One region of the Mesorhizobium sp. B2-4-14 genome, then DNA from elsewhere that is predicted to be linked to it. Evidence: predicted binding sites of a transcription regulator. Region 1 holds the regulator's gene; each other region holds the start of a gene.
What was found. Region 1 encodes PhoB, which activates phosphate uptake and scavenging genes when phosphate is short. Its sites were predicted from a motif close to TGTCATNNANCTGTCAT; they were not measured.
Positions count from the first base shown of each region.

Region 2: a site for PhoB is predicted at 4,149-4,165, ahead of FJ938_RS19395 (LTA synthase family protein). Genes of this name have one in related genera too.
Region 3: a site for PhoB is predicted at 2,786-2,802, ahead of FJ938_RS26905 (PhoX family phosphatase). Genes of this name have one in related genera too.
Region 4: a site for PhoB is predicted at 1,646-1,662, ahead of FJ938_RS04435 (ceramide glucosyltransferase). Genes of this name have one in related genera too.

Region 1 is NZ_VFVA01000039.1:4,833-12,517, forward strand. Features, by position in the region: gene pstS (phosphate ABC transporter substrate-binding protein PstS) at 1-871, shown strand, start outside; gene pstC (phosphate ABC transporter permease subunit PstC) at 936-1,925, shown strand; gene pstA (phosphate ABC transporter permease PstA) at 1,929-2,780, shown strand; gene pstB (phosphate ABC transporter ATP-binding protein PstB) at 2,777-3,580, shown strand; gene phoU (phosphate signaling complex protein PhoU) at 3,606-4,313, shown strand; gene phoB (phosphate regulon transcriptional regulator PhoB) at 4,429-5,118, shown strand; gene FJ938_RS25045 (ROK family protein) at 5,131-6,375, opposite strand; gene xylF (D-xylose ABC transporter substrate-binding protein) at 6,644-7,684, shown strand.
Region 2 is NZ_VFVA01000022.1:76,997-84,681, forward strand. Features, by position in the region: gene mltG (endolytic transglycosylase MltG) at 1-148, opposite strand, end outside; gene FJ938_RS30020 (hypothetical protein) at 135-419, shown strand; gene fabF (beta-ketoacyl-ACP synthase II) at 407-1,669, opposite strand; gene FJ938_RS19380 (acyl carrier protein) at 1,704-1,940, opposite strand; gene fabG (3-oxoacyl-[acyl-carrier-protein] reductase) at 2,183-2,920, opposite strand; gene fabD (ACP S-malonyltransferase) at 2,978-3,925, opposite strand; gene FJ938_RS19395 (LTA synthase family protein) at 4,204-6,132, shown strand; gene FJ938_RS19400 (pilus assembly protein) at 6,184-7,685, opposite strand, start outside.
Region 3 is NZ_VFVA01000049.1:13,119-20,803, reverse strand. Features, by position in the region: gene FJ938_RS26920 (sensor histidine kinase) at 1-1,325, shown strand, start outside; gene FJ938_RS26915 (response regulator transcription factor) at 1,322-1,984, shown strand; gene FJ938_RS26910 (hypothetical protein) at 2,081-2,593, opposite strand; gene FJ938_RS26905 (PhoX family phosphatase) at 2,871-4,874, shown strand; gene FJ938_RS26900 (NAD(P)/FAD-dependent oxidoreductase) at 5,160-6,347, opposite strand; gene FJ938_RS26895 (phosphatidylglycerol lysyltransferase domain-containing protein) at 6,752-7,685, shown strand, end outside.
Region 4 is NZ_VFVA01000003.1:251,691-259,375, forward strand. Features, by position in the region: gene FJ938_RS04425 (Hsp33 family molecular chaperone) at 1-957, shown strand, start outside; gene apaG (Co2+/Mg2+ efflux protein ApaG) at 1,150-1,542, opposite strand; gene FJ938_RS04435 (ceramide glucosyltransferase) at 1,762-2,913, shown strand; gene FJ938_RS04440 (O-succinylhomoserine sulfhydrylase) at 2,948-4,138, opposite strand; SAM riboswitch at 4,196-4,273, opposite strand; gene FJ938_RS04445 (2'-deoxycytidine 5'-triphosphate deaminase) at 4,365-5,459, shown strand; gene araD1 (AraD1 family protein) at 5,660-6,652, opposite strand; gene mmsB (multiple monosaccharide ABC transporter permease) at 6,849-7,685, opposite strand, start outside.

The DNA.
Region 1 (7,685 bases):
TTCCGGCGGCGGCGTCAAGCAGATCAAGGCCAAGACCGTTACCTTCGGCGCTTCCGACGCGCCGCTGAAGGGTGAAGACCTCAACTCCACCGGTCTCGCCCAGTTCCCGATGGTGATGGGTGGCATCGTGCCCGTCGTCAATCTCAAAGGCATCAAGCCGGGCGAACTCGTTCTCGACGGCACGACGCTGGCTGATATCTTCCTCGGCAAGATCACCAACTGGAACGACGAGGCGATCAAGAAGCTCAATCCCAAGGCCAAGCTGCCAGACCAGGCGATTGCCGTTGTCCACCGTTCGGACGGCTCGGGCACCACGTTCAACTTCAGCTACTATCTCGCCGACGTGAACGCCGACTGGAAGTCGAAGGTTGGCGTCAACAGCGCGCTCGAGTGGCCGGTGGGTATCGGCGCCAAGGGCAATGAAGGCGTTGCCAACAACGTGTCGCAGACCGGCGGCGCCATCGGCTATGTCGAATACGCATATGCCAAGCAGAACAAGCTGACTTACACCGACATGATCAACAAGGACGGCAAGAAGATCGAGCCGACCGCGAAGGCGTTCTCGGCCGCGGCGGCCAATGCCGACTGGAACTCACAGCCGGGTTATGGCGTCATTCTCGCCAACCAGCCGGGCGCCGAGTCCTGGCCGATGACGTCCGCGACCTGGATCCTGCTGTACAAGAAGCCCGATGACGCCGCGGCGACCAGCGAAGCGCTCAAGTTCTTTGCCTGGTCCTATGCGAAGGGCGACAAGATGGCGGGTGAACTGGACTACGTTCCGATGCCGGACAAGGTCGTCAAGAGCGTCGAGGAAATGTGGAGCAAGGACATCGTCGGCAGCGACGGCAAGTCGCTCTACGCCGCCAAGTAACTCTCTTTGTCGAAGGGAGGACGCCTTTGGCGTCCTCCCATTTCTTTCGAATACGAGGGGCTAGATGACCACCGTTTCAGAAGCTACGCCGTTATCGAGCGTCATGCGGTCCAGGGATGCGACAGTGCGGCGCTTCGCCTTCACGGACATGGTGTTTCGGGAGGCTACACGCTCTTCTGCCGTCCTCGTCCTGCTCATCCTCAGCGGCGTCGCCATCTCGTTGTTTGCCGGCTCATGGGAAGCCCTGTCTAAGTTCGGCTTTTCCTTCCTGACGACCGAGGCATGGAACCCGGTCACCGAGAATTTCGGCGCCCTGTCGCCGATCTACGGCACCATCGTCACGTCAGCCATCGCAATTCTGATCGCCGTTCCCATCGGCATCGGCATCGCCGTCTTTCTTACCGAACTTTGCCCGCGGCCGCTGCGGCGCCCGATCGGCATCGCCGTCGAGCTTCTGGCCGGCATCCCTTCGATCATCTACGGCATCTGGGGCCTGTTCGTGTTCGCACCGTTCCTGCAGACGACGATACAGCCTTTCATCATCGACATCTTTCACAACGTGCCCGGGCTCTCCAGCCTGTTCGCCGGCCCGCCCTATGGCATCGGCCTACTGACGTCGTCGCTGATCCTGGCCATCATGGTGCTGCCGTTCATCACCTCGATCACCAAGGACGTGTTCGACACAGTGCCGGCGGTGCTGAAGGAATCGGCCTACGGCATCGGCTGCACAACCTGGGAAGTCACGCGGCGCGTGGTCATTCCCTACACCCGTGTCGGCATTATGGGCGGCGTTATGCTCGGCCTCGGCCGCGCGCTCGGCGAAACCATGGCGGTGACCTTCGTCATCGGCAACGCGCATCGTATCAGCGCCTCGCTGTTCGCGCCGGCGACGACGATCTCCGCGACGATCGCCAATGAATTCACCGAAGCCGACGGCCAACTCTACACCTCTTCACTGGTGGCGCTCGGCCTGATCCTCTTCGTCATCACCTTCATTATCCTTGCCATCGCACGCTACATGCTGATGCGCATCGATGCCCGCACGGGAGCCTGACCGATGTCGACGACCCTGGCACTCCATAACAGGCGCAAGAGAAGGAACGGCGTGATGATGGCGCTCTGCGTCGCCGCCGCCGGCATCGGCCTTGCCTGGCTGGCGCTGATCCTCGGCGCCCTGGTCTACAAGGGCCTGTCCGGCGTTTCGCTGGCGGTCTTCACCGAGATGACGCCACCGCCCGGCGATGCCGGCGGCCTGCTCAACGCCATCTATGGCAGCATCGTGATGACCGTCATCGGCGTCATCGTCGGCACGCCGATCGGTGTGCTGGCCGGTACTTACATGGCCGAATACGGACGCTTCTCGAAGCTGACCACGGTGGTGCGTTTCATCAACGACATCCTGCTGTCGGCGCCGTCGATCGTTATCGGCCTGTTCGTCTATGAGTTGCTGGTGCGGCCGATGGGGCACTTCTCCGCCATCGCCGGCGCCGTCGCGCTGGCCATCCTGGTCATCCCGGTCGTGGTGCGCACCACAGAGGACATGCTCAACCTGGTGCCGAACGCCTTGCGCGAGGCAGGCACCGCGATCGGCGCACCGCGCTGGGTGGTCATCCGCTCTGTCGCCTACCGCGCCGCACTTTCCGGCATCGTCACCGGCATATTGCTGGCCATCGCCCGCATCTCCGGCGAGACGGCGCCGCTGCTCTTCACCGCGCTCAACAACCAGTTCTGGTCAAGCAATCTCAACGCGCCGATGGCCAGCCTGCCTGTCACCATCTTCCAGTTCGCTCTCAGCCCTTACGAGGAATGGCAGCAGCTGGCGTGGACCGGCGCACTTATAATCACCCTAACGGTTCTCGGGCTGAGCATCTTCGCCCGCAGCCTTACCGGACGCAGAGAGGACAGATGAAACCGATGTTGTCCACCGAGTTGAACGTGGCCGAGGCTGCCGTGGAAAAGGCCAAGATCGAGGTCAAGAACCTCAATTTCTACTACGGCCAGTCGAAGGCGCTGAAGGACATCAGCCTGTCGCTGCCCGAGCGCAGTGTCACCGCCTTCATCGGCCCTTCGGGCTGCGGAAAGTCGACGCTGCTGCGCGTCTTCAACCGCATCTACGAGCTCTACCCGAGGCAGAGCGCCGAGGGTCAGGTGCTGCTTGACGGCCGGAACATTCTCGACCGCTCGCAGGACCTCAACCTGCTGCGCACCAAGATCGGCATGGTGTTCCAGAAGCCGACGCCGTTTCCGATGTCGATCTATGAAAACATCGCGTTCGGCGTCAGGCTCTATGAGAAGATCAGCAAGGCCGAGATGGACGGCCGTGTCGAGCAGGCGCTGAAGCGCGCGGCTCTGTGGACCGAGGTCAAGGACAAGCTCAACGCCAGCGGCCTCAGCCTTTCGGGCGGCCAGCAGCAGCGTCTTTGCATCGCCCGCACCGTGGCGGTGAAGCCGGAGGTCATCCTGCTCGACGAGCCGGCATCGGCGCTCGACCCGCTGTCGACCGCCAAGATCGAGGAATTGATCGACGAGCTGCAAGCCGACTACACGATCGTCATCGTCACCCACAACATGCAGCAGGCGGCGCGCGTGTCGCGCCAGACGGCTTTCATGTATCTGGGCGAGCTGGTCGAGTTCGATCGTACGGAGAAGATCTTCACATCGCCCCGCGAGAAGCGCACGCAGGACTATATCACCGGCCGCTTCGGCTGATCTCACGCATACGAGGACCAGGATCATGGCCGAACACACAGTCGCTTCTTTCGACGAGGATCTCGGACAGATCAGCAGGCTGATCAGCGACATGGGCGATCTCGCCAGCTCGATGGTCGGCGGCGCCACCAAGGCGCTGCTGAACTCCGACAACGCGCTGGCACAGCGCGTTGTCTCCGACGACGTCATCATGGACGCGCGCCAGCGCGAACTCGACGACCGCGCCATCACGCTGATCGCCAAGCGCCAGCCGATGGCCGACGATCTGCGGCATGTCGTCGGGTCGATCCGCATGGCCGGTGACCTCGAACGCATTGGCGACCTTGCCAAGAACATCGCCAAGCGCGTCGGTACGGTCGGCCTGTCCACCACGCCGCGCGACCTGTCGCATTCCATCGACGCCATGGCGCAGCTGGTGCTGATCCAGGTGCAGGGCGTGATCGAGGAGTATGCGGCGCACGATGCCGAGGCCCTTGCCAAGCTGCGCGCCGATGACGAACGTATCGACGTCAAATACACCTCCGTGTTCCGCGAACTTCTCACCTACATGATGGAGGATCCGCGCAACATCACGGCTTGCACGCATCTGTTGTTCTGCGCCAAGAATCTCGAGCGCATCGGCGACCATGTGACCAACATCGCCGAGAATGCCTACTATGTGCTGACCGGTACGCAGCTGCCCGCGAATCGTCCGAAGCAGGACGAAACGGCGATGTCGGCGCCGGCGGCTTGATCGTCAGAGCGGTTCACCGTTTTACGGAAAACCGCTCTCTCTCTTGTTTCCATGCAATTCCGGACGGAAAACCGCTTCACACTTTTCCTGGAATTGCCTTAGAGGTGACCAGTCGATGATCGCGCCACGCATCATGGTGGTGGAGGATGAGGAGCCACTCGGCGTGCTCCTCCGCTACAATCTGGAATCGGAAGGCTACCAGGTCGAGGTGGTCCCGCGCGGCGACGAGGCGGAGATTCGCCTGCAGGAGAACGTCCCCGACCTCCTGGTGCTCGACTGGATGGTGCCGGCGGTGTCCGGGATCGAACTCTGTCGCCGGCTAAGGATGCGGCCCGAGACCGAGCGGCTGCCGATCATCATGCTGACGGCGCGCGGCGAGGAAAGCGACCGCGTGCGCGGCCTTTCGACCGGCGCCGACGATTATCTGGTCAAGCCGTTCTCGACACCGGAATTCATGGCCAGGGTCAAGGCGCTGCTGCGCCGCGCCAAGCCGGAAGTGCTGTCCAGCGTGCTCAAGGTGGGCGACATCGTGCTCGACCGCGAATCACATCGCGTCTACCGCAAGAAGAGCGAGATCCGGCTCGGGCCGACCGAATTCCGCCTGCTCGAATTCATGATGCGTCATCCCGGCCGGGTGTTTTCGCGCAGCCAGCTGCTCGACAATGTTTGGGGGGAGACGATCTATATCGACGAGCGCACGGTGGATGTGCATGTCGGCCGGTTGCGCAAGGCGGTCAATAACGGCCGCATGCCCGACGTCATCCGCACCATTCGTGGTGCGGGGTATGCAATCCGCGAGGATTGAGCGCGACTTTATTCAGGCCACGTTCTTCCCGGAGCCGGCTTTCGCCTGCATGCCCGGCGCGAAAATCTCCTGGTCGACGAAGGTCAGCGCCCGCATGGCGCAGCCCTCGCGGATCAGCGGCAACTCGTTGGGCTCGGTGTCGAAGGAAATCGATTTCGAGTGCTGGCCGCCGGCGGTCTGGGCGATGGCCTCGCGCAATGCCGGCTCGATCAGGTCGAAGGCGGCGGCGCTGACGCCGACCATGGCGACGGGGGCGGGATCGATCAGCGCGAACAGGCTGCCGAGGCCGTAGCCCAGCGCCTCGCCGGCCCTGCGGTAGGCCTCCCGCTCGGGCCCGTCCGTTTGCCGCGCCGTCGCCGCCAGCGCCCGCATCTGCGCGTCGCTGACATCGGCGACCGGCTCGGTGTCCTCGCTGAGCTGCCTGGCGTTGCGCCAGATGGCGTAATTGCCGGCATAGGCTTCGACGCAGCCGCGCCGCCCGCAGCGGCAGAGCGCGCCGCCTGGCCGATGGATCATATGGCCGAATTCGCCGCCCGAGGAATGGGTGCCGGTGAAGAGCTCGCCCTTCAGCACCAGGCCCATGCCGATACCGTGCGAAAGGAGAATGGCGATGAAGTCGTCGCGGTAGCGCTCCGGATCGCGCCAGCGCAGCGCCACCGCCATCATGTTGCAGTCATTCTCCACGGTGGCGGGGATGCCGAACTCGGCTTCGAGTATGTCGGCGAAGGCGATGTCGGTCTGCGGCGTGATGGGCGACCACAGCATTGCCCGGGCATCGGTGTCGGTGATGCCCTGGATCGCCAGCGCGATGCGGGCGACGCTGCGCACGTCGAGGTCGGGATCCTCTAGGCGCCGCCGCACGATGGCGACGCATTCGCCGATCAGTGCATCGCGCGACATGGTCAGCGTATCCAGCCGGCGCTGTTCCTCTGATATGACCTGGCCGGCATAGTCGATGACGGCGACGGACAGGAAATTCAGCGACAGCACCACGGTCATCACCGTTGCGGCTTCCGGATTGAGGCCAAGCCCGACCTGCGGCCTGCCGCGTTTGAGCGCGCCGGCCTCGCTCGGCTTGCCTTCGGCCAGGATACCTTCGCCGATCAGATCAGAGGAAATCGCCGATATGGTGGAGTGGCTGAGGCCGGTGGTCGCGGCTATTTCGGTGCGCGAGGGCTGGCCGGCCCGGCGCACGGCCGCAATCACCATTGCGCGGTTGCGCCGGCGCAGATCGTCGTGGCGGATTCCGACCGACATGCCTTTCCAATATCCTCCCGGTCGCCGCAGCTCGTCGTGCCCCTCGAACACTGCGGCAACAGATCAAATACTGGCAGAAGCGGCCGGCGATGTCATTTATTTATTGCGGGGCTCGAAAAAAGTTCTCGGGCCTCAAAATCCATCAGAATCATTGTTGACAGCCTTCCGGCGATGCATCACTATTTTTTTTGAGGCTCGAAAAAATAGAGCCTTTGTGCCGGCCTTCGGGTCAGTTTGGTCGCGCCATACGCGGCGCAGGGAGGATATCATGAAGAGATTCGCAGTCGCCATCCTGGCGGGTGTCGCCATGTCACTGACGCTCGCGTCGGTCGCGCAGGCGAAGGGCAAGGTCATCGGCGTTTCTTGGTCCAACTTCCAGGAAGAGCGCTGGAAGACCGACGAGGCCGCCATGAAGAAGGCGATCGAGGCCGCAGGCGACAAGTACATCTCCGCCGACGCACAGTCCAATCCGGGCAAGCAGCTCACCGATGTCGAGAGCCTGATCTCGCAGGGCGCCAATTCGCTGATCATCCTGGCGCAGGATGCCTCGGCCATCGGCCCGGCCGTCCAGAAGGCGCTGGATGAAGGCATTCCGGTCGTCGGCTATGACCGCCTGATCGAGAACAAGGACGTCTTCTACCTGACCTTCGACAACAAGGAAGTCGGCCGCATGCAGGCCCGCGCGGTGTTCAAGGTCAAGCCGGAAGGCAACTATGTCTTCATCAAGGGCTCGGGTGCCGATCCGAATGCCGACTTCCTGTTCTCGGGCTCGATGGAAGTGTTCAAGCCGGCCATCGATAGCGGCAAGATCAAGAATGTCGGCGAGGCCTATACGGACGGCTGGCTGCCCGCCAACGCCCAGAAGAACATGGAGCAGTTCCTGACCGCCAACGACAACAAGGTCGACGCCGTGGTCGCCGCCAATGACGGCACCGCCGGCGGCGTCGTCGCGGCACTCACGGCGCAAGGCCTTGCTGGCACCGTGCCGGTGTCGGGCCAGGACGGCGACCATGCCGCGCTGAACCGCATCGCGCTCGGCACCCAGACCGTGTCGGTGTGGAAGGACGCGCGCGAGCTCGGCAGGAACGCCGCCGAGATCGCCTCGCAACTGGCGGACGGCAAGAAGATGACCGACATTGCCGGCGTGAAGGACTTCACGACGCCTGGCGGCAACACCGTCAAGTCGCTGTTCCTGACCCCGGTCGCCATCACCAAGGACAATCTCAACGTCGTCATCGATGCCGGCTGGATCAAGAAGGACGAAGTCTGCGCGGGCGTCGCCGCCGGCACCGTCGCGGCCTGCAACTAAG
Region 2 (7,685 bases), on a different contig from region 1:
CGATGTCCTGGACGCCCGTGTTCGGCTTGACGAGGAAGGTGTCGCCATTGGCCGAGGGGCCGGGCTCGGTGAATTCCTGTTTGCCGAAGTAGAGCGCCGCGCCTGCCGCCAGAACCGTCAGGATCACCAAAGAGATGACGAAGTTCATGAACACGACGACCTGGCTGCGCGAAGCACGCGAGCGCTTCGGCGGCGGCGTTCCAGCTTCCGGCCGCAAGGCCTCGCTGGCCGTCTTCGGTACGATCGGCCCGGTGTTAGCGGGCCGCTGCCCCGATTCTCCGTTGCCCGCCGGATTTGTGTTCATTTCGCCCTACCGTTTGATCTCTCAACGAATCCCCTGCGGCAGAGTAGAGGCGAATATGGCAAAATTGACGGCACGCCAACGCGGCGTCCGGCAGCCGGACGATCAGCCATTGTAGCGCTGGAACACGAGCGAAGCGTTTGTGCCGCCGAAGCCGAAGGAGTTGGACAATGCTACGTCGATCTGGCGGGAGCGAGGCTTGTTGGGCACCAGGTCGATCGCCGTTTCGCGCTCGGGGTTGTCGAGATTGATGGTCGCCGGCGCAATATTGTCCCTGATAGCGAGGATCGAAAATATCGCCTCAGCGGCACCCGCCGCCCCCAGGAGATGGCCGATCGACGACTTGGTCGACGACATCGAAATCTTTGAGGCGGCATTACCGGCCAGCCGCTCGACAGCGCCGAGTTCGATCGTGTCGGCCATGGTCGAAGTGCCATGCGCGTTGATGTAGTCGACATCGGCGGGCGTAAGCTTGGCCCTGTTCAACGCCGCGGCCATGCAACGGAAAGCGCCGTCGCCGTCCTCGGCCGGTGCGGTGATATGATAGGCATCGCCAGTGAGACCGTAGCCGGTCACCTCAGCGTAAATCTTGGCGCCGCGGGCCTTGGCGTGCTCGAGATCTTCCAGCACGACAACACCGGCACCCTCGCCCATGACGAAGCCGTCGCGGTCACGATCGTACGGGCGCGACGCCGTCTGCGGGGCATCATTGCGCTCGGTCGACAGTGCCCGGCATGCGGCGAAGCCGGCGATCGACAGCCGCGTCACCGGCGCTTCGGCGCCGCCCGCGACCATGATGTCGGCATCGCCCCACATGATCAGCCGGGCCGCATCGCCAATGGCGTGCGCGCCGGTCGAACAGGCCGTGACGACGGAATGGTTCGGGCCCTTCAGCCCGTGCCGGATCGAAACCTGGCCGGAGACGAGATTGATGATCTGACCCGGGATGAAGAACGGGCTGATGCGGCGCGGACCGCGCTCCTTCAGGATTATCGCATTCTCGGCGATACCCTCGATGCCGCCGATGCCCGAGCCGATCAGGACGCCGGTGGCGCACTGTTCCGCATGGGTTTTCGGTTGCCAGCCGGAATCCTTCAGCGCCTCGTCGGCGGCGGCAATCCCGTACAGGATGAAGTCGCCGATCTTGCGCAGTTCCTTCGGCTCGAGCACGGCCTCGGGATTGAAGGTGGCATTGCTGCCGTCACCACGCGGAATGACGTGAGCGATCTTGCAGGCAAGATCTTCCACCTCGAACTCGGTGATGCGCCTGGCGGCGCTGCGGCCGGTCAGAAGTTCCTTCCAGCTGTGCTCGAAGCCCATGCCAAAAGGCGACAACAATCCAAGGCCCGTGACGACGACACGCCTCATCGCAGGTCCTCCCCGGTGATGACTGCAGAATGCGTCAGGCCGAAGCCTTGTCGATATACTTGACAGCGTCGCCAACGGTCAGAATGGTCTCGGCTGCGTCGTCGGGAATCTCGACGCCGAATTCTTCTTCGAACGCCATGACGAGTTCAACCGTGTCGAGGCTGTCAGCGCCCAGATCATCGATGAAGCTCGCCTGCTCCGTCACTTTGTCGGCATCGACGCCAAGGTGCTCGATGACGATCTTCTTGACGCGCTCTGCGGTGTCACTCATTTGGGCATCCTCGTCTTTTGTTTGTCTGTCTTCGTTAGCGGGCAGAATGCCGCTAATCAAGTTGAAAGATGGTCCTGCCGGAAACGCAACGGCTACGGACCGGTTTTTGCCCGAACCGCCGGGTTGCGGGCCGCATTACACGAAAAATGGGCAAGGTCCAAGCCGAAATGGTCTGTTTTCACAGCGTGCTGGCCTTGCCTGTCATTGCCCCAAAACCGCTGCGTGCTTCTGGATGGCATTCGTCAGATCATCGCCATGCCGCCATTCACGTGAATGGTCTGGCCGGTGACGTAAGCGGCTTCGTTGGAAGCGAGATAGACCACAGCGGAGGCCACTTCGGCGCTGGTGCCCATACGGCGCGTCGGGATCGCCGCCATGATCGCTTCCTTCTGCTTGTCGTTGAGCTTGTCGGTCATCGCCGATTCGATGAAGCCCGGAGCGACGCAGTTGACGGTGATGTTGCGGGTGGCGATCTCCTGCGCCAGCGATTTGGAGAAGCCGATCATGCCGGCCTTGGAGGCACAGTAATTGGTCTGACCGGGATTGCCGGTGACGCCGACGACAGAAGTGATGTTGATGATGCGGCCGTGGCGGCGGCGCATCATCGGGTGGGTGAGTTCGCGGGTAAGCCTGAACACGGCCGTCAGGTTGACTTCGAGCACCGTGTCCCAGTCGGCGTCCGACATGCGCACGAACAGCCCATCCTTGGTGATGCCGGCATTGTTGACCAGGATATCGACGCCTTCGAGATCGGCTTCCGCTTTCTGGCCAAGCGCCTTGACCTCGTCGCGGTTCGACAGGTTGGCCGGAAACAGCTTGACCCGGTCACCGAGTTCGGCGGCCAGCGCCTCCAGCCTCTCGACGCGCGTGCCGTGCAGGCCGACGATGGCGCCTTGTGCGTGAAGCACCCTGGCGATCGCCTCGCCGATCCCCCCCGAAGCACCGGTGACGAGCGCCTTGCGGCCGGTCAATTCGAACATTTTTGTCTCCAGGTTGAGAAGAGCACAGCCTCTATAGGGATGGGATCAAATGGCGCTTTATGCAAGCGCGGCCAATGCTGCCTCGACTTCAGCCGCCGAACCGACCGATGCGGTGGCGATGTCGCGGTTGATACGCCGCGCCAGGCCCGAAAGCACCTTGCCGGCACCAATTTCGTAGAGCGTGGCGACAGCGTTGGCGCCAAGCCAATCCACCGTCTCGCGCCAGCGAACGCGACCGGTCACCTGCTCGACCAGGCGCCGCGCGATCTCGTCCGGATCGCTCGACGGTGTCACCGACACATTGGAGACGACAGGAACCAAAGGTGCATTCTTCGTCACTCCGGCCAGCGCGTCTCGCATGATCTCTGCCGCCGGCGCCATCAGCGCCGAATGGAAAGGAGCCGAGACCTGCAGCATCAGCGCCCGCTTGGCTCCCTTTTCGGTGCAAAGTTTCGCCGCCAGTTCGACCGCCGCCTTGGCACCGGAAATCACCAACTGGCCGCCGCCATTGTCATTGGCGATCTGGCAGACCTTGCCGGACCCTTGCGCGGCCTCGGTGCAGGCGGCTTCGACATCGGTCTGCTCCAGCCCAATGATCGCCGCCATGGCGCCCTCGCCGGCTGGAACTGCCGCCTGCATGGCATTGCCGCGGATACGCAGCAGCCGGGCGGCATCGGCGGCGGAAATGAAGCCGGCGGCGGCAAGCGCCGAATATTCGCCCAGCGAATGGCCGGCGACATAGGCGACCTTGTCTTTCAACGAGAAACCGCGCGACTCCAGTGCCCTGATCGCTGCCAGCGATACCGCCATCAAAGCCGGCTGCGCGTTCGCCGTCAGCGTCAAGGTCTCTTCCGGACCTTCCCAGATCAGCTTCGACAGGTTTTCGCCAAGCGCGTCATCGACCTCCTGGAAGATCCTGCGCGCCTCGGGAAAGGCATCAGCGATATCCTTGCCCATGCCGACAGCCTGGCTGCCTTGTCCCGGAAAGGTGAATGCAACGGCCATGCGAGGGCTCCCGAAGACTTGTTCTGCTTGCCTGATAACACGAATTTTCCTTGCCTGTGACGCAAGGCAGCCGGTCAAGTCAAGCCCGCTTCAAACAAGCCTCAGGTCGGAACCTTCTGCCGAGTGCCTGTTCCAAAAGGACTTTTGGCGATCACTCCTGATGAAAACTGCTCACGATTCGTTTGCTGGCTCTTCTTATTTCCGATACAGGCGCTAGCTTGGCGTGACAGTTTCATGACAATCGAGTGACGCGTTTGTCGCTGGGTGGGGAAGTTAAGGTGGCCAAGAATTCGAAACGCGCCGGCGAGGCCGCGCCGCAGTTCCTGGAAGACGATCCGTCCACCGGTTATTTGCCGGGCCGGAGATGGCCGGTCGTCCGTTACGGATTGGTCAGCCTGCTGATCTCCGCCGTCCTGGTGTTCGCCATCGAGTTGATCGTGCGTGGCGATGTTGCCGGCACTGTTTCCTTCTTTCTTCAACCGCTCAAGCCCGGCTGGACGACCATCGTCGTGTTCGCCCTGATCCTGATCGGCCTCGACGCCTTGCTCGGCCGCAGTCACCAGAGCCTGATGATTGTCGCGCCGTTGACCCTGGGGCTGGCCTTTGTGGGTCATCAGAAATCGCACTATCTTGGCGATCCGCTCTATCCGACAGATTTCCTCTACGCTCGCCAGATTTTCGCCCTGCTGCCGCTCCTGGTGCGCGAACGGCCGATGACCGCGCTGGCCATGGTCGTGGGCATCGTCGTCGGACTGTCGCTGCTCGTCCACGGTTGGCGGCTGTGGCACCGCAAGGTTCCGGCCCTCAGCCGCAAAGGCCGCCTTGCGCGGCTGACGCTGGCAGTGCCTCTGCTCGCCTTCTTCGTCTCGATCATGGACTACGCCACCTTCTCGTGGACCCGGGACCGGCTGCAGATCATCCCGATCATGTGGGACCAGAAGGAAAACTATGCCTCCAACGGCTTTGCGCTCGCCTTCGCGCTTAACGTGCCGATGGCCCATGTCTCGGCCCCCTCAGGCTATTCCGACAAGGCAATCGCGGCGATCGACCGGCCGCGGACGACAGCATCGGTGCCCGATGACAAGCCCGACATCATCGTCGTCATGAGCGAATCCTTCTGGGATCCAACCAAGCTGCCTGGCGTCGCCATCACGCCGGATCCCATTCCCACAGTGCGGCGACTGCGTTCGGGTTCGATGTTCTCACCTGAATTCGGCGGCATGACCGCCAACATCGAATTCGAGGCGCTGACCGGCTTTTCCAATGCTTTCCTGCCGGCCGGCAGCATCCCCTACCAGCAATATGTGCGCACGCCGACGCCTTCGATGGCGACCTTCCTGAAGAGTGAAGGCTACAGGGCGCGCGCCATCCATCCAGGCACCAACTGGTTCTGGAACCGTGGCGCGGTGTATGCCGATTTCGGTTTCAACGATTTCAAGTCGGAAGAGACGTTGCCGCCCATGGAAAAGCGCGGACCGCTGGCATCGGATGCGGCAATGACGGATGAGATCATCCGCGAAGCCGACGCCAGCGACGATCCGGTGTTCTTCTTCGCCGTCAGCCTGCAGAACCACGGCCCCTATGAGCCGAACCGCTATAACAACCCGACCCACTCGGTACAGGCGCCGATCAGCCAGTGGGCGCGCGATTCGCTGCTGAGCTATGCGGAGGGTTCGGCCGATGCGGACCGTGGCCTTGACCGGTTGATCGAATGGGCCAAGAAGCGCGAGCGGCCAACGATCATCGCCTTTTTCGGCGACCATCTGCCGCCGTTGGGGCCGGTCTATGTCGAGACCGGGTTCCTCAAGGACAACGTCGCGCCACGCAAGGAGCCGACGCCGGAAGCGGCCCTTGAACATCACGAGACACCGCTGGTCGTCTGGTCGAACCGCTCCGGTCCGGTCAAGGACCTCGGCACGGTGAGCCCGGCATTCCTGCCCTATCATATCCTGACGGCCGCGGGCATCACCCATCCCTACTACACCGGTTTCCTGGGCGAGATGCGGGAGCGCTACCGCGTCGTCGACCGCAACCTGCTGTTGACACCGACTGGCCAAGCCACGCCCGATTGGTCGCGTCAGAAGGAGATCGACCCGGCGATCCGCGATTTCCAGCTGATCCAGTACGATATGATGTTCGGCAAGCGCCATGCGGCGCCGGACTTCTTCCCCGAGACGGTCAACAAGGTCGTCGCCCATACGAGCTGAGCCAATCGGCGAGCGCTGACCTCCCTGTGATGCGCCTTCCAGGTCGGCCGCTCAGTTGGTCAGTTGCAGCTTGGAGAACTTGTTGGCGATCTGTTGGAATACGTTCGGCAGTTTGGCCGGATCGTTGACCGCATAGTAGCCGCTCGAGTCGGAAGCGCAGGCGCTGTAAAGCGCACGGTTTGCCGCGGTGTCGGATTGGAGCACCATGGTGTAGATTTGCACACCTTGGTTCTTCAACTGCGTGCACACGCTCTTGGTCCAGCCGTCCACATTGCGGGCCGCCGTCGTCTGATTATCCGACCCAAAGCGGCCACCCGCCAGATAGCCATAGGACGTGTAGTCGGACCTTGTCAGCTGGTTACTGGCGCCGTAGACGACATTCTCGCCATCGGTGAGCAGCATGACGATCTTGCTGACGCCCGGCGTCCTGAACGGCGCACCATCCGTGTAGGGCGCCCCTGGCGAAAGCACCCGCATACCCCATGACAGGCCTTCCGAGACATTTGTGCCGGAGCCGTTCCATTCCGTCATCTGACTTGCTGCTTTGCGCAATTTATCGAAATCATCGGTCAAGGGAACAATCGGGGTGGGGCAGGAACGGTTCGGGCCAACGGTTACCGCGCTGCCGGTTTCGGTGACGATCTTGTTCGTCGAGGCCACGTATTTGGCGACTTTTTCCAGGTCCGCGTCGACCGTGCCACCAAGCAGACCGCTGAGATCGATGCCGAGAATATTGACGCCTGGCTTGGCGAGTTCGGTCTTGTCGATGGAGTCGTCGAGGTAGGAATTGTTATAGCCGGTGACAGAGTTGCCGTAGGAGCCTGACGGCTTGGTGGCAGCCGCAGGATCGTCGGGAGCAAAATAGGGCACGAACAAGGTGTCCGGATTCGACGGATCGGGCGGCGTGTCGGAGATGTTGTAGGAGCCGGAGCGAGCCTCGACGCAGCCCTTCCACCCGGTGCCGTTCCACCCTCCCTTTTGCCCAAGTTGCTTGAACAGCGCCATGTGATTCGGCCGCTTGCCGTCGATGACAGGGAAATTGATGCCATTGGTGGGCGATTTCCCGTCCATGTCGATCCAGGCCGGATCGAACCCGTCGCCATTGACGTTGACGGCCGTCACGAATGGAACCAGTGAGGCGCGGACCTGGCGCGTCGGCGATTTTGTCGCCTCGAGCGTGTCCAGCAGCGACTTTGTCGCCGTCCTCAATGCCGTCATGCGGGCGCCGGCCATCGAGCCGGTATTATCCAGCACCAGAACGACTTCGAGCTGGTTGTTTGATTCGACGGCCGACGCTTCGACCACGATGTGCTTGTTCTGGCCAAACAGGAAGGCGAAGTTCAGGTTGACGTCCGCCGAGGCGACAGCCTTGGTCTTGATGAAGTTGACCCCCCTGTCGGCGGTCAGCGTCGCTTGTACGTTGATGAGTTCGCCATGCCCGGCGATGTTGGCCTGAAAATAACGGTCGAAGGCGTCGGTGCGGGTAATGTCCAGATCGCCAAGATGCGAGGAGGCAAGGTTTGCCGCGTCGAGAGCATTCTGGAGGTTGCTTT
Region 3 (7,685 bases), on a different contig from region 1:
TTGCCGGCGGCTTTGGCCTTCTGGCCATCATGCTGGTGGTGGGCTTCTGGGTGACGATGCAAATCAGGGATGGCGTCATCCGCAATTCGGCCGCCACGACCGCACTTTATGTCGACAGCGTGATCGCGCCACTGCTGCCGGACCTGCGCAAGAGCGAGGAGCTGAGCGAGTCCGTCAAGCAGGCGCTCGACGAGACCCTTGGCCAGGGCGCGCTCGGCAAACGCCTTGTGTCGTTCAGGCTCTGGCGGCGCGACGGCACCGTGCTCTATGCGAAGAACGCGGCCTTGATCGGCCGCCGCTTCGATCTGAGCGACAATCTGCGTTCCGCATTCCAAGGCAGCGTCACCGCCCAACTCGACACGTTCGACGGCAATGAAAGCAAGGAGCAGGCTGTCGGCGTACCGCTGCTGGAGATCTACAATCCGGTGCGCGAACCCTGGTCCGGCGACGTGGTGGCCGTCACCGAATTCTTCGAGGTCGCGGGCGATTTCAAAGCCACTCTGGCTTCCGCCCTGCTGTCGAGCTGGCTGATCGTGGCCGGCACCACCTTGACGGCGTTCCTGCTGCTGTCTGGCATCGTCCTGCGCGGCAGCCGCACCATCGACGATCAGCGCGGGGCGCTGCGCCGCCAGGTGTCCGAGCTGCAAGGCCTGGTGGCGCAGAACAGCGCCTTGCGCCACCGCGTGCAGCGGGCGTCGCGCCGCGCGACCGCGCTCAACGAAAGATATCTGCGCCGGATCGGCGCCGACCTCCATGACGGTCCGGCCCAGCTCGTGGCCCTGGCGGCGCTGCGCATGGACAGTCCGGTGTTTTCCGGCGACGGCCACTGGGGCGAAAGCCGCTCGACCGAGGTCGCGATGATCCGCAAGACGCTGGAGGATGCGATGCGCGAAATACGCGGCATCTGCACCGGCCTCGTGCTGCCGCAGATAGAGACGGCCGCTACCACCGATATATTGCGGCTGGCCGTCAACGAACACGAGCGCCGGACGGGAACCTCGGTGACGCTCAAATTGCCTGGACATTTGCCCGAGCCCGGCGCCTCTGAGAAGATCAGTATCTATCGTTTCGTGCAGGAAGGGCTGAACAACGCCTATCGCCACGGACAGGGCAAAGATCAGGTGGTGCGTGCCGAGATGAAAAATGGCAGGCTTTTCGTGGAAGTTTCGGATGGCGGACCAGGCTTCGATCCGGCGCGGGCGGAGGGGCTGGGGCTCGCCGGCCTGCGGGAACGGGTCGAGAGCATTGGCGGCCAGTTCGAGACCTTGAGCGGGCCGCAAGGCACGCGGTTGGTGATCAGTTTGTCGGTCGAGGAGCAAGCATGATTGGCGCTATTCGCATTGCCATTGTCGATGATCATCCGCTTTTTCGCGAAGGTGTGACGCGCAGCCTGTCGGAGATCGGAGGCTTCGAAATGGTCGGCGAGGGCGCGACCGCGCAGGATGCGGAACGCCTCGCTTCGACGGTGCGGCCCGACATATTGCTGCTCGACATCTCCATGCCGGGCGGCGGACTGGCGGCGGTTGCAAACATCCTCGCCGACCATCCTGCCCAGAAGATCGTCATGCTGACCGTTTCAGAGGCCAATACCGATGTGACCAAGGCCCTGAACGCAGGGGTGCGCGGCTATGTCCTCAAAGGTATCGGATCGCGCGCGCTCGCCGACATCCTGCGCAATGTGGCGGCCGGCGAGAGCTATCTTTCGCCGACGCTGTCGGCCCGGCTGCTTTCCGATCTCCAGTCCCTGCAGCCGGCCGACGGCACGACAGACCGCCTGCGGCAACTCACCGGGAGGCAGACGGAAATCCTGCGGCTGGTGGCCGAGGGGCTCAGCAACAAGGAAGTTGCCTTGCGGCTGGATCTGCAGGAAAAGACAGTCAAACACCACATGACCGGGGTGCTGTCGAAACTCAACGTGCGAAACCGCACGGAAGCGGCCCTCATGATGCGCGAGTTTCGCGACCGTGACAGGAACCGCTCATAACTGCGGGAAACCGCGCGACGCCGGTCAAAAAGAGGTCACCTCCGCCGGGGGCGGCGGAGGTGACATGCGAAACTGACCGTTGCCTGTTGGCCAGCCTCACAAGGCCTTGAGACGGCTGATATCGGCCGGCGTAACCCGGCGGTCGATGATCGTGCGACCGAGGGCATCTTCCATCCTGAAACGGCCGTTCTCGATCTTTTCCGTTATGCCGTCCGGATGCTGGACCGTGATCTTCTTGCCATCCACGTCGATCTTGTCGCCGGTCGCCGTATTGACGTGACTGCTGGCGCCCTGGTCGTTCTGGCCGGTGCCGGATCCTGGATTGCCGCTACCGTCGTCACCACTACCTGAATTGTTGCCGCTATTCCCGCTGTTGCCGTTGCCATTCCCGCTGTTGCCGCCGCCACTGTTGCCGCCGTTCCCGCCGTTGCCATTGCCGCCGTTACCACCGTTGCCGTTCCCGCCGCCCTTGCCGGCCTGTGCGCTGGCAGCGTAGAGGCCGGGAGCGAAGCCATGAAAGGCAATGTGATAGGGAGCGATGGTCAGCGCCAGCGCGGATGCCGATCCGAGCGCCAACCGGAAACAGCGGGTCGTGATCGATCTTCGCATCCTGGTCTCCGTCGATTGAGCCGGCGCGCCCACCCTCAACGTTGCAGCCAACATCGCCGAAAGACGTAGTAGCCGGAAGCGGCCTCCGACCGTTGCGTTTGTCCTCCAGGACCTTTGCAAGCGCAAGCTTGGACCAAAGTCCGGGATTCCGAATGAACAACCTGCACCAGGCAGGCACCAGAACAGGCATGATGTCACGAAAATGTGATCAGCCGGCTGTAAGGCGTCGAACAGACACCCAAGCTCCAGCGACTCCAACAGCCAGAGGCAAGCCCGCATGACCGAACAGCGCTTCTCCGACGCCCGATTCCGCACCAGCCTGCTCGAGGAAAACGAAGGACCGGCCATCAACCCCACCGACAACCGCACCATGGGCGAGATTATTGCCGCGCGGTTCTCGCGCCGGGGTTTCCTGAAGGGGTCGCTCGCGGTCTCGGCGATCGCCGCCACCGTCAGTCCGCTGGCCATGATCGCAGCGGACGACGCCCGCGCCGCCGAAGGCTCCGCCTTCAAATTCGACGAACTCGAGGCCGGCATCGACGACAAGCACCATGTCGCGCCGGGCTATGACGCCGACGTGCTGCTGCGCTGGGGCGACCCGCTGTTAGCCGATTCGCCGGAATTCGATCCGACCAAACAGTCGGCCGAGGCCCAGGCAAAACAGTTCGGCTACAACAACGACTATGTCGGCTACATCCCGATCGAGGGCTCCGCCGAGCATGGTCTGCTGGTGGTCAACCATGAATACACCAACCCGCATCTGATGTTCCCCGGCATCGTCAAGATCGTCGAGAAGGACGGCAAGAAGGCAGCCGAGGTCGCACCGCTGAGCAAAGAGCAGGTCGATGTCGAGATGGCGGCACATGGCGGCACGATCGTCGAGATCCGCAAGGTGTCGGGCAAATGGCAAGTGGTGCGCGACGGCAGGCTGAACCGCCGCATCACCTCCAACACCGAAATGGCGCTGTCCGGACCGGTCGCCGGCCATGACCGCGTCAAGACCAATGCCGATCCATCCGGCACGAAGGTTCTCGGCACCGTCAACAACTGCGCCGGCGGCGTCACGCCCTGGGGCACCTATGTCATGGCCGAGGAGAACATCCACGGCTACTTCTCCGGCGAACTGCCGGAGGGCCACAAGGAAGCGGCGAACTACAAGCGTCTCGGCATCCCGGAAGGCGCCTATGAGTGGGGCGCGCATTACGACCGCTTCAACCTCGCCAAGGAGCCGAACGAGCCGAACCGTTTCGGCTGGGTCGTCGAGGTCGACGTCGACGATCCGAATTCGACGCCGAAGAAGCGCACCGCCATGGGCCGCTTCAAGCATGAGGGCGCCGAATCGATCGTCGCCAAGGACGGCCGCGTGGTCTTTTATCTCGGCGACGACGAGCGCTTCGACTATGTCTACAAATTCGTCACCAAGGGTACCTTCAACGCCAGCGACCGCGCGGCCAACAAGGACCTGCTTGACGACGGCACGCTGCATGTCGCCAAATTCGCCGAGGACGGCACGGTGGAATGGCTGCCGATCGTCTTCGGCCAAGGCCCGCTGACGGCCGAAAACGGCTTTGCCGGCCAGGCCGATGTGCTGATCGAAACGCGCCGCGCGGCCGACCTGCTCGGCGCAACCAAGATGGACCGGCCGGAAGACATCCAGCCCAATGCCGTCAACGGCAAGGTCTACGTCATGCTGACCAACAACTCCAAGCGCAAGGCCGACCAGGTCGATGCCGCCAATCCGCGCGCCGCGAACGCCTTTGGCCACATTATCGAGATATCAGAGAGCGACGGCGATTTCGCCGCCACCAAGGGCAAGTGGGAAGTGCTACTGAAATGCGGCGATCATTCCGTCGCCGATGTCGGCGCCACCTTCTCGACCGCGACGACGGCCAATGGCTGGTTCGGCATGCCCGACAATTGCGCGGTCGATTCGGCCGGACGCCTGTGGGTCGCTACCGACGGCCAGGGCCCGAAGGCCACCGGCCGCACCGACGGCCTGTGGGCGGTCGACACCGAAGGCGCGGCGCGCGCGACCTCGAAACTGTTCTTCCGCGTGCCGATCGGCGCCGAAATGTGCGGCCCGCTGTTTGCGCCCGACGACCAGACCGCCTTCGTTGCCGTCCAGCATCCGGGCGACGGCGGCGAAGACTGGGAAGCCTTTGGCCGCCCCTCCTACTATGAGGATCCGTCGACACGCTGGCCCGATTTCAAGCCCGAAATGCCGATGCGGCCGGCGGTCGTCGCCATCACCAAACAGGGCGGCGGCAAGATCGCCGTCTGAGTTCAGGTGAAACTCTGAAGGAGGGGTTCGGGATCCGAGGCCCCTCCTTTTCGGATGGAGTTTGCTCAAGGCTTGGGAAAGATCGGCAATTTACACGTGGCGCCCCAGGTCCTGTCGAGGGAGACCGTCGCCATGCCGAAGTCTGTCCATGACCGTGGCCTGCTCAAACCTGCCGAAGTGGCCACCTTGCGTGTTCGACGAGGCCTGCCGCCGGCGCCACGTGCATCCAGAATCCCCCGAGGCGCGCGAGATCGCGCTCCCGATTGCCGGCTCCCCGGGCCGGGATCAGCGCGGCGCGCCGGATGGATGGCGGGAGCCGGCGATCCGGCCGGCGATCGCCTTGCCCAATATGGCGGCGTTGGCGAAACAGCCGCGAATGCTCGGCCGCATGCCGGTGAACCAGAGGCCGGGCAGTTTCGGATCGTTTTCAGCGCCGTTGAAAAGCGGAACGCCCTTGCCGTCGAGCACGTCAAGACTGCCGACCATGCGCTCCAGCCCGGTGCGGTAGCCCGTCGCGGCAATGACGATGTCGGGATCGATCAGTCTGCCATCGGCCAGGATCACGCCGTCCGCAGTGAACTCCCTTATTGTCGGGACCACGACGATCTTGCCCGCTTTGATGGCGCTGACGGCGCCGTCGTCCGCGGCGATCGCGGTGTAGTCCGAGGTCAGGCGGCTGGCGCCGCCCGCCGGCGCGGGCGGCATGCCGAATTTGGTGAGGTCGCCGAAAACCAGGCGCTGCGTCACCGCCATCACCGTATCGGCAACACGCAGCGGCAAGCGCGCCATAAGCGGCGAGAGCCGGTGCACGGCGATCTTGCCGATCCGCTTGGGCAGAAGGGCGGGGCCGTTGCGGGCCGACAGCCATAGAGCCGCCGTATCGACACCCGCCAGATGATTGAGGGCATCGAAGCCCGAATTGCCGGCGCCGACGACCAGCACCTTCTTGCCGGCATAGCTGTTGGCGTCGCCAAAATCCGCCGAATGGATGATCCAGCCCGTGAACGCCTGCATGCCCGTCCAATGCGGCGTGAAAGGCTCGCTATCGCGGCCTGTGGCGACAACGATATGACGTGCGAGGCGTGAGCCGGCGCTGGTGCGCAGCGCCCAGTGGTCGCCCATGAACATGATGGTCTCGACGGCGACGCCAAACTCCACCGGCAGCCGGTTCGCCTCACGGAAATCGTTCATATGGCGGATAACGACATTCCTGGGAGGGAAGGCTGGGGTACCCTTGGGAAAGGCAAGGCCGGGCAGCGCCGACAGATCGCGATGAGTGTTCAGGTGCAGTTGCTGGTGGCGCCGGTGCCAAGGCTCGGCCAGCCGGCTCTCCTTTTCGAGGATCGCCGTCGGCACACCAGCCTTGATCAACGCCTGCGCGACGGCCAATCCGGCGGCGCCGGCGCCAATGACGATTGCCGGCTCGACCGCCACCAACTGCTCCGCCATTGTTCCGGTCGCCGTATCAGCCATTCACTCTCAAAACCCATTCAACCGCCGCGGCATCCCGCAAACTGGCAGGACGCTGTAACCGTTTGATCGCGCGCAGACCCACACAGCGGATCGGTGCCGGTTGCGCGAGCCCTGCGCCGAAGTATTCCGCCCCAGCCGGAAACAGCAGATCGCGGAAATGCGGTCAAAACAATGACATGGGCAGATTACCCGCTTCTGTCCGATTAGATACAGTCCTATATGGCATATGGGCGGCATCGGCGATAATCAGGTCGCGGCAATGTGATTGATTCGAGGTGGAGGATCTCGTTACCGACGCAGGAATTCGAAACCACGATCGTTTTCGGCTTCCCGCGGAAAATCAGACGCCACGGCGTGGCTTGCTGGTCCTTGGGACACGCGGCGCCACACACGCGGAATCGACCATGCCCTCCTTGCGTATCTATTTCGACAATATCCTCGAGGGTGCCTCGCCGAAGGTCGAGCGCCAGGCGCTGACGCATGTCGAACGGCTGGCGATGGTTCGTCGCCATGGCGACTTCTCGCTCGCCTATTCCACCGCCGTGCAGGGTAAGCTTTCCTACTTTGGCGACGCTGACGGCTACATCGCCTTCGGCACCAAGATGAGGCATCATTTCGCGCTCGGCGACCCGGTGGCGGCGCCGGCGCGGCGGCCCGACTACATCAGGCGCTTTGTCGAGACCGCCGGCGACCCGTGGTTCGTGCAGATCGGCGAGGAGACCGCACGCGTGCTGGCCGGGCTCGGCTACAAGATCAACCGGCTGGGCATCGACACCCGCCTGCCGCTACCCGGGCACGACTTTTCCGGCAAGCGCAACGAAACGGTGCGCTATTCCGAGCGTTGGCTGTTGAAGAAGGGGTTTTCCTTCGACGAGGACAAACGCACCATCTTTCTCGACGAGATCGCCCGGCTCTCCCAAAATTGGCGCGGCGACCGCATCGTCAAGCGCTGGGAGATGGGTTTTCTCAACCGACCGTTTTACGATCAGCTCGGCACCGACATGCGCCGGTTCGTGCTGCACGGTCCCGATGGCGAACTGATCGCGCTGCTCGACTTCGACCCGCTGTTCGCCGACGGCAAGTTGATCGGCTACACCACCGCGTTCAAGCGCAAGCATATCGATGCCTCGCCGCATGCCGAGATCGGGCTGACCAAATTCGCCGTCGACCGGTTTCGCGAAGAGGGTGTTTCCGTGGTCACGCTTGGCCTGTCGCCACTGGTCGACATAGGCCCAAGCGGATTTGCCGAAAGCGCGTTCTGGCGCAACACCTTCCAGCGCGCCTACGACTCGCCCTGGGTCAACCGCCGCAGGTTCAACCTGCAGGGCCAGGCGGCGT
Region 4 (7,685 bases), on a different contig from region 1:
TACGCTGGCGACGACCATGTCGTGCCTTTCGAGGTCGGTCCGCTCGACGTACGCGGCCGCACGGTGCAACTCGGGCCGATGCTCGACGCCATCCTCGGCCGCCATGACTATCCCGAGCCGGTTGCCCGCCTGCTCGCGGAAGCCTGTGTGCTCACGGTGCTGCTCGGCACCTCGCTCAAATTCGAGGGCAAGTTCATCCTGCAGACCCGCACCGACGGGCCGGTCGACATGCTGGTGGCGGATTTTTCCACACCCTCGGCGCTGCGCGCCTACGCGCGCTTCGATGCGGATCGGCTCGAGGCACTGGTCGCGGCAGGCGAGACGTCCCAGCAGACGCTGCTTGGCAGCGGCGTGCTGGCGCTGACCATCGACCAAGGCGCCCATACGCAACGCTATCAGGGCATCGTCCAGCTCGACGGCGAAACGCTGGAAGACGCGGCACGCACCTATTTCCGCCAGTCGGAACAGATTCCGACCGACATCAGGCTCTCCGTGGCCAAGCTGCTGACGCCCGGCGTCGGCGGCGCGCGCGAGCAGTGGCGTGCCGGCGGCATCCTGGCGCAGTTCCTGCCGCAGGCGTCCGAGCGCATGCGCGTCCCGGACCTGCATGGCGGCGATGGCGATCCGCGCGAGGAGATCCATGATCCCACGGACAATTCCTGGCAGGAATTGCTGGCGCTGCTCGGCACCATCGAACCGACGGAACTGATCGATCCCACGATCGGCGCCGAGCGGCTGCTTTACAGGCTGTTCCACGAGCACGGCGTGCGCGTCTTCGGCGGCGTCCCCGTCGCCGACCAGTGCTCATGCTCCAGGGACAAGATCCGCGGCATCCTCGAGGGCTTCTCCGCGCAGGAGATCAGGGACAGCACCGAGGACGGCGGCATCCATGTCGCCTGCGAATTCTGCTCGAAGCAATATGACTTCGACCCAGCGGAATTCGCGGCGGCGAAGTGAAATACCGGCCTTCTCCCCTTTCACGGGAAGAAGGTGCCGGCAGGCGGATGAGGGCAGCGCAACCTTCGGCAGTGATCGCGCGGATCCACTCAGCGCTTGTATGTTCTCACGAGCCGCCGCCCTCATTGCCCTGCCGGGGATTTCTCCCCGTATAGCGACGCCATCGCAGCGGACCTCGCCAATCGCCGAGGTCTAATTCACGGTCCGCTTTGTCCCCGGCAGGTCGAGCGAGAAGGCGGGGATGGCGATGTCGAACGTCTCGCCGCGTTTGTTGCGCATCGTGTAGTGCCCGACCATGATCCCTGACGGCGTCGAGAGCGGGCAGCCGGACGTGTATTGATAGCTGTCGCCGGGGTTGAGTTCGGGCTGGTCCCCGACAACGCCCGGCCCGCGCACCTCCTCGACCCGGCCCGCTCCGTCGGTGATGTGCCAATAGCGCGACAGAAGCTGCACGAACTCGTCCGACTGGTTGTCGATCGTTATCTGATAGCCCCAGACGTAGCGGTTCTCCGAAGGGTCCGAACGATCCTCGAGGTAGAACGGCCTGACCTGCACTTCGATGTTGCGCGTGACGGCGCGGTACATGAGCGGCTCCAAAACAATCCGGTACCTTTCGGCGCTCCCAGCGAGCAGGTCAACGTGCGCGTCTTGTCGCGCGTGACCCTGAAAGGCAGGTGGCGGCAAAGAATGTCATTTAAGTGACACATGACAATGGTGGTGTGCGCGCACGGGCGACTCGGCGCTCTGCCGACCTGTTGAAACGGCCGTCACGCGGGCCGTCCTTTCTGGAGTGACCAGATATCGATGGAACTCACTCTCATAGCCGCCTCGCTCTCGACCGCACTCATCCTTTCAAATGCCGCCAGCATTGCGCTTGCCACCTCACAGCTGAAACGGCGCACCACGATCGCACCGCCAGCCGGCAAATCGCTGCCGGTGTCAATTGTCGTACCATCGCGTGGCGTCGAGCCGTTCACGCACGAGACACTGGAGCGCGCCTTCTCGCTCGACTGGCCGCGCTATGAACTGATCTTCTGCGTCGCCCATGCCGACGATCCGGTGGTCACGCTGATCCGTGCCGCCATGGGGCGCTTTCCCAAAGTGCCAGCCCGCCTGTTGATCGGCGATGATCGGATCAGCGCCAATCCCAAGCTCAACAATTGCGTCAAGGGCTGGGAAGCGGCGCGCCACAACTGGGTCATTCTTGCCGATTCCAACGTGCTGATGCCGAGGGACTACATTCAGCACTTGATGGCGGCATGGCGGCCGGATACCGGCCTTGTCTGCTCGACGCCGATCGGTTCGCGGCCCGATGGCTTCTGGGCTGAGGTCGAATGCGCCTTTCTCAACACGCTGCAGGCGCGCTGGCAATATGCCGGCGAGGCGCTTGGGCTAGGCTTTGCCCAGGGCAAGAGCATGCTGTGGAACAAGCCCATGCTGGATGCCAATGGCGGCATTCGCGCGCTGGCCGCCGAGATCGCCGAGGACGCCGCCGCGACCAAGCTGGTGAACGGGCTTGGCCTGCGCGTCAATCTCGTTGCCGCGCCTTTCGAGCAGCCGCTCGGCCGGCGCACGCTTGGCGAGATCTGGTCGCGCCAGGCCCGCTGGGCTCGCCTGCGCCGCGTCACCTTCCCGCTGTTCTTCGCGCCTGAAATCCTGACTGGTGCCGTGGTGCCGCTGCTGCTTGCGCTGGCCGCGGCGGCAAGCGCCGGCTTCAGCCTGCCGCTCACGGCCATCGCCGTTTTGGCGGCCTTCTACCTTCCGGAATGTGCCCTGGCCTGGTCCAAGGGCTGGTACCTGTCATCGCGCATCGTCGCGGCGATCATGGTGCGCGACCTCATCCTGCCGGCGATGTGGGCACGTGGCTGGCTCGGCGGCGCCGTCGACTGGCGCGGCAATGCGATGACCATCGGCACCAAGGCGACCGAACTGGAGGAGACGCCGTCGAGCGCCTGATAGCCCCGTGCATGAAGCCCCGCGTAGGCAGGCCTTACTTGGCCGCCTGCAACGCCTGCGCGATGTCTTCCAGAAGGTCGTCGGTATCCTCAAGGCCGACCGACAGCCTGAGCGTACCTGGCCCGATGCCGAGTTCGGCGCGGGCCTCGTCCGTCAGGTTCTTGTGGGTGGTCGTCGCCGGATGCGTGATCAGGCTCTTGGCATCGCCGAGATTGTTCGAGATCAGCACGATGTCGAGCGCGTTCTGCAAGGCGAAAGCCGCCTGCTTGCCGCCCTTGACGTCGAGGCAGATCAGCGTCGAGCCGCCCGACATCTGCTTCTTGACGATATCCGCCTGCGGGTGGTCGGCGCGGCCGGGATAGATCACGCGGGCGATCTGCGGCTGCTCGGCGAGGAAGTCGGCGATCTTGCCGGCGCTTTCCGTCTGTTGGCGCACGCGCAGCGGCAGCGTCTCCAGGCCCTTCAGCAGCGTCCAGGCATTGAAGGGCGACAGGCTGGGGCCGGTATGGCGGAAATAGTCGTGCAGGTTCTTGTCGATCCACTCCTTGTCCGACAGGATCACGCCGCCCAGACAGCGGCCCTGGCCGTCGATGTGCTTGGTCGCCGAATAAACGACGATGTGGGCGCCGAGCTGCAGCGGCTTCTGCTGCAAGGGCGTGGCGAAGACATTGTCGACGACAAGCCGGGCGCCGATCGAATTGGCGAGCCCGGCGACAGCCGCGATGTCGACCACTTCCAGCGTCGGATTGGTCGGGCTTTCCAGGAAGAACAGCTTGGTGTTCGGCCTGACCGCCTTTTCCCAGTTGGCGATCTCGGTGCCGTCGACCAGCGTCGCCTCGATGCCGTAGCGCGGCGCCAGCGTCTCGACCACCCAGCGGCAGGAGCCGAACAGCGCGCGCGCCGCCACGATATGATCACCAGCCTTGACGCTGCACAGAAGCGCGGCCGTCACCGCCGCCATGCCGGATGCCGTGGCACGCGCATCCTCGGCGCCTTCCAGCGCGCACATGCGCTTCTCGAACATGTCGACGGTCGGATTGGCGTAGCGCGAATAGATGAAACCCGGTTCCTCGCCCTTGAAACGGGCTTCGGCGGCCTGTGCCGTCTCATAGACATAGCCCTGGGTCAGGTACATCGCCTCGGAGGTCTCGCCGAAGCCGGAACGCAGGGTCCCGCCATGCACGAGGGCTGTCTGAGGCTTCCAGTTGCGCTTCTTGGTGCTCATCGCTTTTGTTCCAGACACAAAAAAACCGGCCGCGAAAGTCGCAACCGGTCCATACGGCCTTGCGGCCCGACGGTCCTTTAGCGACTTGTTTAACGTGGCTGCAAGCCGACCGGCCAAATCACCACGGGATAACGACCCTTTAGACCCGCGCCACGCTTGCGTCAATTGCCGGCTTCATTAAGAGGGTTGTACCAGACCTCGCCCGGCCTTCGAGCGGAGCTAGACTTTGCGGCAGACAGGCATTCTTCCCGATCAGGACATTTCGGCGCTGTTCCAGTCCGGCGCGCTGAAGTCGCCGCGCGCGCTCGATGCCGATCAGATCCAGCCGGCGAGCCTCGATCTTAGGCTCGGCGACAAGGCATGGCGGGTACGGGCCTCCTTCCTGCCTGGTCCAAGCCACAAGGTTTCGGAAAAGCTCGATCGGCTGCAGCTTCACGAGATCAACCTGACCGAGGGCGCGGTGCTGGAAACCGGCTGCGTCTACATCGTGCCGCTGCTCGAAAGCCTGGCATTGCCAGCCGACATTTCGGCATCGGCCAATCCGAAAAGTTCGACCGGGCGGCTGGACATCTTCACCCGTGTCATGACCGACCGAGGGCATGAGTTCGACAAGATCGCCGCCGGCTATACCGGTCCGCTCTATCTGGAAGTCAGCCCGCGCACCTTCCCGATCGTCGTGCGCACCGGCTCGCGCCTGTCGCAGATCCGTTTCCGAACGGGCAATGCGCTGCTCTCGGAAGCCGAACTGCATGAATTGCACCGCGCCGAGATGCTGGTCGCCACCGAACCGCCGAACATTTCGGGCGGGGGCATCGCGCTGTCGATCGACCTCAATGGCGACAGTGACGGGTTGGTCGGCTATCGCGGCAAGCATCACACCGGTCTCGTCGACGTCGACAAACGCGCGGCACAGGACGCCCTCGATTTCTGGGAGCCTATCCACAAGAGCGGCGCCGGCGAACTGGTGCTCGATCCCGATGAGTTCTACATCCTCGTCAGCCAGGAAGCGGTACATGTGCCGCCGCTCTACGCCGCCGAGATGACGCCGTTCGACCCGCTGGTCGGCGAGTTCCGCGTCCACTATGCCGGCTTCTTCGATCCGGGCTTCGGCCATTCGGCGGCCGGCGGCACCGGCAGCCGGGCCGTGCTCGAAGTGCGCAGCCACGAAGTGCCGTTCATCCTCGATCATGGCCAGATCGTCGGCCGGCTGGTCTATGAGCACATGTTGAAGCGGCCGCAGGCGCTCTACGGCACCGATCTCGGCTCCAACTACCAGGCGCAGGGCCTCAAGCTCTCAAAGCATTTCCGCGCCGCGCGCTGAGGTTTGCACTGCCAATCTCCCCCCTCGTGGGGGAGATGGCCGGCAGGGCAGCGGGGGGCGCGAAGGAACGCTGCCTTCGTGTTTTGATACACAAATGAAGACTTCCGAAGTCTGAACTTTGATAAAGTTGATAGGTCGGCGGGACAGCGCCCCCCTCTGGCCTGCCGGCCATCTCCCCCACGAGGGGGGAGATCACACTCTTACAACGCCTTCACCGCCACCTTCACCGGCTGCTCGATCTCCAGCGGATTGCGCAGCGGCAGTCCGAAATCCCCGGCCTCGATCTCGAACACGTCGCCGGCCTCGGTCTTGATGCCATCGGCGAAGGACAATGTCGCCGTGCCGAACATATGCACATGCACATCGCCCGGCTGGCGGAACGCCGAATATTTGAAATGATGGTGTTCGAGATTGGCGATGGTGTGCGACATGTTGGCTTCGCCCGACAGGAACGGCTTTTCCCACAGCGTCTTGCCGTCGCGCACGATGCGCGATGTGCCGCGGATGTCGGAAGGCAGCTCGCCGATCAGGATCTCCGGCCCGAACGAGGCGTTGCGCAGCTTGGAATGAGCGAGGAAGAGATAGTTCACGCGCTCGGTCACATGGTCGGAAAACTCGTTCGACAGCGTGAAGCCGACGCGGAACGGCGCGCCGTCGTCGCCGATGACATAGATGCCGGCGATCTCGGGTTCCTCGCCGGCGTCCTTGGCGAACGCCGGTGACTGGAGCGCGGCACCCGGCGCCACCGCCATCGTGCCGTTTCCCTTGTAGAACCATTCCGGCTGCACGCCGACCTGGCCTTTCGCCGGTTTGCCGCCTTCCAGGCCCATGCGGAACATCTTCATGGAATCGGTGAGCTGCTCCTCGCCGTCGGTGCTGAGCTTCCTGTGCATGGAATCGCGCGTCGCCGCCGAGCCGAGATGGGTCAAGCCAGTACCCGTCAGATGCAGGTGCGCCGGATCGGGGTGATTGATCGGCGACAACAGCCGCCCCTTCTTGTAGGCGGCGTCGAGATCGACCGTCTCGCCGAGCCCCTTGCGATCGATCAGGGTGGCGAGGCCGACGCCGGTGCGGGCAGCCTCCATTGCCAGCGAATAGACGCTGCGGGCGCCGTTGATGATCCGGGTCTTGCCGCCGCTGCGGGCAACGACACGGATGGTCTCGGCGTCATCGAGAATTTGCGAGATCAGCATGATCAGTCCTCTCTCATGTGCCTTGGCATGGCTCCCAGCTGGGCAAACCTTCCCAAGCGCGGCTGGAACGTTGTCCATGCCACGGGTGAAATTCTCGTTCGGATTGCGCTCGCGGGCCTGTCCCTTGAGGGAACTTCTTCGTGCCAGTCGGTTGCCGGCAGCGCCGCGGTGTGACCCGTATGCCTTCCTGGTGCCCTCAGCCCTTGTTCTTGTTGTAGACGTCGAACACCACGGCACCGAGCAGCACCAGGCCCTTGACGACCTGCTGCCAGTCGACATTCACACCCATGATCGACATGCCGTTGTTCATCACGCCCATGATGAAGCCGCCGACCACCGAACCGATGACCTGACCGACGCCGCCCATCGCCGAGGCGCCGCCGATGAACACGGCGGCGATGACGTCGAGTTCGCTGCCGAGGCCTGCCGCCGGCACCGCCTGTCCAAGGCGCGCCGCGATGATCAGGCCGCCAAGCGCCGACAGCACGCCCATGTTGATGAACACGTAGAGGGTCAGCCGCTCGGTGTTGATGCCCGACAGGAGTGCGGCCTTGGGATTGCCGCCCATCGCATAGATGCGGCGGCCGATCGTCATGCGCTTGGTGACGAAGACGAACAGCGCGATCAGCGCAGCCATGACCGTCAGCACGACCGGAAAGCCCTTGTAGGTGGCGAACTGATAGACGAGGAACAGGACAAGCGCGCTGATCACCAGCGTCTTGATAGTGAAGAGCGAGAACGGCTCGGCCTGATAGCCGTGCCGTTCACGCGTGCGTCGTGCCTTGAGGCCAAAGAAAATATAAGCCGCCACGCCTATGACCCCGATCACCATGGTCGTCATATGCAGCGTCAGGCCACTGCCGATGATGGTCTTGCCCGCCGCGTTCACGGTTGGTGCAATCAGCGTCAGCGGGCCGATCAGGTCGGGAATGAAGCCGGAACTCAGCTTGTTGAAGCCATCCGGCAGCGGGCCGACCGAGGAGCCACCGCCGAGCAGCGCCTGGCACATGCCGCGAAAGATCAGCATGCCGGC